One region of the Candidatus Thiodiazotropha sp. AKAK2 genome, then DNA from elsewhere that is predicted to be linked to it. Evidence: predicted binding sites of a transcription regulator. Region 1 holds the regulator's gene; each other region holds the start of a gene.
The links. Region 1 encodes sigma-54, which starts transcription at its own class of promoters, with help from an activator protein. Its sites were predicted from a motif close to TGGCANGNTNCNTGCTT; they were not measured.

Region 1 (2,272 bases):
CCTACATTATCAACAGTGGTAAAGTGCTGGCGGAGGGAACCACTGAGGAGATTCTCGATAACCAGGAGGTACGCAGTGTCTACCTGGGTGAGAATTTTACGATGTGAGTCTATAGCGCTGTTTTTTAATGGATTAAACAGGGGGCGGCAGGTAAGCCGAAGGTGGTGTCAATGAGCGTGGAATATACTGGAGTGCAAAGTGAATCCAGGAGAATCGACTCAGTGAAGAAGAATCTTTCCGTAGACGGCTATTTTTAGCTAAAATGAGAATAAAGACATACAAATAACATACCAGGTTCAAAGATATCTCTGCTATGAAGCAGGCTCTACAGCTCCGACTCGGACAACATCTCACCATGACACCTCAATTGCAGCAGGCAATCCGCCTGTTGCAGCTCTCTGCGCTCGATCTGAGCCAGGAGGTTCAGGAGGTGCTTGAGACCAACCCGATGCTCGAGGGCGAAGAGGAGTTCAGCACTCAACTGCAAAAGGAGGGGGATGCTCAGGAGAGTGGCGAGCAGACCCGCGAGAGCAAGGAAGTCGAGGGGTCGAATGATATCAATAACGAGCGGGAGATTAAGACCGACAGCAGTCAGCTGACTGAGGATCTGCCGGTGGACAGTGAATGGACCGATGTCTACGACAGTTACCTGCCACCGGCCAGCAGCGGCGGTGATGCCGCAGACCATGACTATCTGGTACAGCGTAGCGGCACTGTAACCCTGCATGACCATCTGGTCTGGCAGATGACCCTGACCCCTTTTACCGAACAGGATATCCTGATAGCCACCACCCTGATCGACAGTATCGATGAGGACGGTTACTTCAAAGGCGATCTGCAGGAGATTCTGAGTTCGCTGAATGATGAGGAAGCGACTCTGGAGGATATCGAGGCGGTGCTGCACCGGATTCAGGCATTCGATCCACCGGGTGTCGGAGCCCAGGGCGCCCAGGACTGCCTGCTGATTCAGCTGCGTCAATTGGCGGAAGAGACCCCCTATCGGGATCAGGCGATAAAACTCTGCCGGGATCACTTCAATCTGCTCTCCGCCCAGGATCAGAATCAGATCATACGTCGCATGAAGGTGGATCAGCAGGAGCTCGCCGCCATGATGCGCCTGATCAGAACCCTGAATCCCCATCCGGGCACGGCCATTGCAAACAGTGAGCCTGAATATGTGATTCCGGATGTCTTCGTCAGCAAGCGTAACAACCGCTGGGTTGTGGAGCTGAATGGCGAGGTTACCCCCAAACTTCGGGTCAACAATGATTACGCCAGACTGATCCGGCGGGCGGATCAGAGCGACGACAATACTTTTCTGAAGAATCATCTGCAGGAGGCACGCTGGTTCATTAAAAGCCTGATGAGCCGTAATGAGACTATTCTGCGCGTAGCGAGTAAGATTGTTGAATATCAGCGGGGCTTTTTTGAACATGGCGAGGAGGCTATGAAGCCGCTGGTTTTAAGGGATATTGCCGAGGCGCTGGAGATGCATGAATCGACCATTTCCCGGGTGACGACCCAGAAATATATGCATACCCCGCGTGGCACGTTGGAGTTCAAGTATTTCTTCTCCAGCCACGTCAATACCAGTGCCGGGGGAGAGTGCTCCTCCACTGCGATTCGTGCACTGATTAAAAAATTGATTGCCGCTGAGAATACAAGCAAACCGCTCAGTGACAACAAGATCGCCGCCATCCTATCGGAGCAGGGCATCAAAGTGGCCCGCCGAACGGTGGCAAAGTATCGTGAATCGATGAGCATACCGCCATCGAATGAGCGTAAACGACTGATGTAGGTGAATCGATCTGTCAGGTAGGATGTCTATGAAAACAGGGGTTGTGGTAAAAGCCGAATCCGGCTTCATGGTCAGCCTGATCGATGATTTCGGGAATCGATTCAACGAGTCGGTCAGAGTGATGAGCCAACTCATCTAAGACAGGAGATAATTATGCAAATAAGCGTTACCGGTCATCATGTGGAAGTAACCGATGCCTTGAAAAGCTATGTAGATAATAAATTCGAACGTCTTGAGCGGCATTTTGATAATGTTATCAATGTGCATGTCATCTTGAGCGTTGAGAAGCTGAGGCAAAAGGCGGAAGCCACCATGCAAGTGAACGGTGCCAGCGTATTCGCTGATTCAGTGCAGGAAGACATGTATGCCGCCATTGATGGCTTGACTGACAAGTTGGACAGGCAGGTGCTAAAACACAAGGAAAAGATGCAGAGTCATCGCGCCGGTAGTGGTGCGAAGTATGCGGTTGAGTAA
Region 2 (2,272 bases), on a different contig from region 1:
GCAGATTCGGACGAATCTCGTCCAGCAACTCTTCGATACGTTTCATCCGTTGCAGATTGGTCAGTCCGGACTTTGGTTTCTTTATCTCTCCAGCGACTGCATTGGGGTCAAAATTTTCACCCTTCTCAGCCAGAATTCGGGTCAGAATCTCCTCTATCCCTTCATGACAGGCAGAGCAACCACCACCTGCCTTGGTATAGTTGGTTACCTCTTCCACTGTGCGTAATCCATTAGCGCGAACTGTCTCTTCGATCATAACTTCATCGATGGCGAAACATTTGCAGATCAACGCCCCCTCTTCATGATCATCCTTCCACTCCTCACCACGGTAGTTGGCAACAGCAGCTTGAAGTGCTTCCCTGCCCATAACAGAGCAGTGCATCTTCTCCGGTGGAAGTCCATCGAGATAATCGGCAATATCCTGATTACTGACACTCAGAGCATCATCGATTTTCATACCCTTGATAATCTCGGTTAAGGCAGAACTTGAAGCGATGGCTGAACCGCATCCAAAGGTTTGAAAACCTGCATCAAGGATAACTTCGCTGTCCGGGTCGACTTTCAATGTCAGTCTCAAGGCATCGCCACATGAGAGGGAACCTACATCACCAATCGCATTGGCATTATCGACAGCACCTGCATTTCTCGGGCTAAAGAAATGCTCCTGAACCTTTTCTGAATAGTCCCACATATCTTTACTCCTGATTGATTAGGCGGAAAATGAGTTGCCGCAACCACAGCTGTTGGTTGCATTTGGGTTTTCGAATTTAAAGCCACTACCTTCCATGCTATCGAGGAAGTCAACGGTAACGCCGTTCAGCATGGGTGCGCTGAGGGGATCGACAAAGATCTTAAACGCTTCTATCTCGATCACTGCATCTTCATCATTGGCATGCTCTTCAAGAGCCATACCATATTGCAGTCCTGAGCAACCGCCACCGGTTACAGAGATTCGCAATCCCCCAACCGGGGTTTCAGAGCCGTTGATGAAACGGCTGATTGCCTTTTGAGCATTTTCTGTCAGTGTAAGCATGGTCATTTTCTCCGTGGCAAGTCTCTTGCATCTTTACTTTCCAAGATAACTGCAAGGCCTGTGCCACGCACCCCACTCGCAGCTTAGTTATTGTTTTTAAAGTGATTGTCGTATTTTTACTTAATATTCATGTTTGATAGACGACAATCCCCAGAATCGACACAGGTAACAAAACCTACAATGGAAGAGAAAATGACACTTGAACAATTAACTCCAGGCGACTTGGTCTATGCGGCCAGTCATATTTATAACGATGGTGGTATACCGGGTATTCCTCAGGATGCCTTATTAGCTGAGCCTGGCACTAAAGGGGTGATCATTGAGACCGGTCATTTGGAAGAGAGCCCTGAAAGGGTTCTCTATCTGGTGAGATTTGAAGACTCAGAGCTCAATCTTGGCCCACCTACAGGATGTTGGCCAGAAGAGCTTTCAACGACAGAAATTGAGAAAAGCTAAGCCCACGAGTCTATCTAGACCAACGGCGCCAGTTGATCTCATCATGCCAGCGGCCTGTTTGTATGATTTGTCTACCACGTAGACTGCCCCGATAGAGGTAGATCCAAGCTTGACCCCAAGGGGTTGGAATGAGTTCTCTTGTATAGGCGCGGGGATAACCTTCCAGCCTGTCAAGATGGCTCATGGTCAGGGCATCAACAAGAAAGACCTCACCTGAAATCGAAGTGCTACCTCTTTTCACCACACCAGGGTAGCTGCCCAAATGGTACATCTTGTAGACAGGTTGAGTTTGGTGATTGCCAAGATAGCTTGCACTGTTGAGCAGATCATGATTGACCTGAGCCCTTCTCAAAGTGCCGTAAACGAATACTCTTGACGTCGATATCATTGCAGTAAAATCTTATTGATTTTATTCAGGCCTGTTAACAGACCCTAACTATACTGCTGATTCGCTACGGTTTCACTCATTAGGTTGATGAATGAATGAAACAGACTTACACCGTCTGTTAATCAAAAACCCGATGCTTTATGAGAAATTCAGACATCTAGGCAATTCTGATTCAACCGCCAAGTATCAGTTCATAAGCACAGCGCAGAAGTTCAAGCTCCACACCCGGCAGTCCTCTGGCTTGGGTCAGATCAATGAATTGTGCATTTGACCTCTCCACTTCCACAAAGGGCGGATCTGTAGTAGTGATACCGGCCAATAAAATATCAATATCCTCACCCGGCACCTGGACTGTCTGCCGGTACTCACTTTCAAAAACCAGAGTATCGCTTGGC
Region 3 (2,272 bases), on a different contig from region 1:
GATCCAATTTATCCCTACCATTAGCGATACAATCAGAATACCAAGCCACTCAAAACCACTTATCATCCCAACATCAAGAGTAAGAACAATCTGTGCAACGAACATAGTTACAGCTATATACTTCGTCATTTGCACTACGCTTTTATCAGTTTTTGTCCAAGCTAGCGACAATAAATAAATTGTTATTAATCCATAGCCAAATGCCATTGTAGCGGAAATTAATGGTAGTGTTGGTAACTGTTCAACCTGCAACATCATCAAGCCGTAAAAGACGTATATTCCCGATACGATAAAACTTAAAATACTCCAAAGGATAATTACCGGCTTACTCATATTTCACCACATTTAGAGAAAGTACTTACACCACAAGAACCGTTTCTTATTCTTTTGATGGTTGACACTGAATGTTAGACAGTGTCATTTTCCCGTAAATCAGACTTGAAGAATAGCTCACGGGCTGACTCTCTTGAGTCAGTAGGGCTAGCATCAAACATCCACCCTCCCCATACGTCCTCAGGCTTATCGATAACCTTGTTGGAGATTCCTATCACGGTTTTTTAACAAACTTAAATAATAACTAAAAGATAGTTAACTCTGGGGGCCAAATACACTTAGTCTGTTGTATATCCTTGCCACCGTAGCTTGCAAAAAAAATCCAGCTTCGGGAGAAGCTGGATTTCCAAAACCGTAGCTAAGGAGTTTTGGTTAAGCTTGCTTGCGCCGACGGGATCTGTAGGCCAATCCAGCCAAACCGACACCAAACAGCGCCAAAGTCGAAGGCTCAGGCACTTTTTTCGTCACTGCAACCGCATCGAGGAAATTGCCTACAGTGCCTGCCGTCGGGGTGATTGAGGTAAAGGTCAATGTAATTTCACTACCAGTACCCAAAAAGCTATCCGCAAAGAAGTTCCATTGGCCGGTCACATGGTCATCAACGAGCTGATCCAGGATAGTGCCGCTGTCATCTTCCAAAGTGACCCGAAAGGCTTCCGAGCTATTCCGTCTGGCACGATAGGCGAAGCTGATGTCATACACGTTAGACAATTCGGAATCGAAAGACTGGTAAATACTCCAGGCGGTTCCATCGTAGGCATGGGCATTCAGTTCACCATGCTGGCTGCCTTCGTAAGAATCAACACCCAGAAAGCCGGAGGCCCAGACTTCAATATTGTCACCCTGCCAACCCCCTGTGGGATCCGCTCCATAGGTCCAGCCACTGGTAATACCGGGTGACTCAAAACCACCGTTCACAATCAAATTACTGTGAGCAAACCCACTAACAGTTAGCAGACAAACTGCAGCAACTATTTGAGATCGATTCATTCTGTGAGTACCTATAATAACGATTGTTCGATATCCAGATACTAGCAAATATGCTGCCACTATTTATAACTCACTGTATTTACAGGCAACACCACATAAAAATAGGAATTTAACTACTAAATTAAATCAAATTTAAACAAACCATCACTAGAGTGTAAAAAACTCCGACACTAAACGAGTGTTAGCAATCAACACACTACATTGCATCTTTGCACCCATATTTTGTGAGTTCAGACAAAGGATTTTTTTACTTCACAATAGGCGAAATCTCGCAAATAACCATCAGTGGAGATAACACTACTATGGCGCCTATCATTCTGATAGCTAACAAAAAATTGTCGATGAATAAATTTGTATATGTACCATTTCAGTGAATCATTGCAAACCAGCTGGTGGCGCTGGAAACCATCCGGTCAGGCACGCTTCTGAAACCTGTGCATCGGGGTCGACCTCCCAGTCTGACGTCTGCTTCTAAAACGCTTTCGATATTCGCCCATGGTCATGCCGATGCTGCGCTTGAACAGACGTCTGAAGGAACTGACGTCTGTATAACCCACGCTATTGGCTACGCTTTCGTGAGACTTGCCAGTACTCTCAAGCAGCCACTTTGCCCGGTCGATCCTTAGGTTTTGTAAACAGGCATTGGGTCCCTGACCCGTTGCGCTTTTAAATCGCCGGATCAGTGTCCTGTCACTGACATTCAGGTGTGCGGCGAGTTCAGGAACCGGCTGTGGATCACTCAGATTCTTCTGCATCAGTTCATGGGCCTTGGTAACCACCGGGTCATCATATTTACGCACACTGCTGACCCGGAAGGCGGCCTGCGAGTGTCGACTGCTGTCGAGCAACAGGTAACGGGCGGTCAAATGGGCAACCCGGCTATGGCTGAAACGCCGAATGACTTCCAGCATCAAGTCCTGATAGGAGGTGGATGCACCAGCACTGAGAA

Region 2: AC4IE8_RS04875 (nitrogen fixation protein NifZ) is a predicted target of sigma-54. The motif match lies at 1,048-1,064, and genes of this name have one in related genera.
Region 3: AC4IE8_RS18290 (PEP-CTERM sorting domain-containing protein) is a predicted target of sigma-54. The motif match lies at 1,366-1,382, and genes of this name have one in related genera.

What each region holds. Positions count from the first base shown of each region.
Region 1 is NZ_JBSYOP010000031.1:85,287-87,558, reverse strand. It holds gene lptB (LPS export ABC transporter ATP-binding protein) at 1-107, shown strand, start outside; gene AC4IE8_RS14375 (RNA polymerase factor sigma-54) at 314-1,798, shown strand; gene hpf (ribosome hibernation-promoting factor, HPF/YfiA family) at 1,952-2,272, shown strand.
Region 2 is NZ_JBSYOP010000015.1:202,928-205,199, reverse strand. It holds gene nifU (Fe-S cluster assembly protein NifU) at 1-691, opposite strand, end outside; gene AC4IE8_RS04880 (HesB/IscA family protein) at 710-1,033, opposite strand; gene AC4IE8_RS04875 (nitrogen fixation protein NifZ) at 1,226-1,489, shown strand; gene AC4IE8_RS04870 (gamma-glutamylcyclotransferase family protein) at 1,500-1,877, opposite strand; gene AC4IE8_RS04865 (hypothetical protein) at 2,050-2,272, opposite strand, start outside.
Region 3 is NZ_JBSYOP010000036.1:45,347-47,618, forward strand. It holds gene AC4IE8_RS18285 (hypothetical protein) at 1-333, opposite strand, end outside; gene AC4IE8_RS18290 (PEP-CTERM sorting domain-containing protein) at 706-1,251, opposite strand; gene AC4IE8_RS18295 (GlxA family transcriptional regulator) at 1,737-2,272, opposite strand, start outside.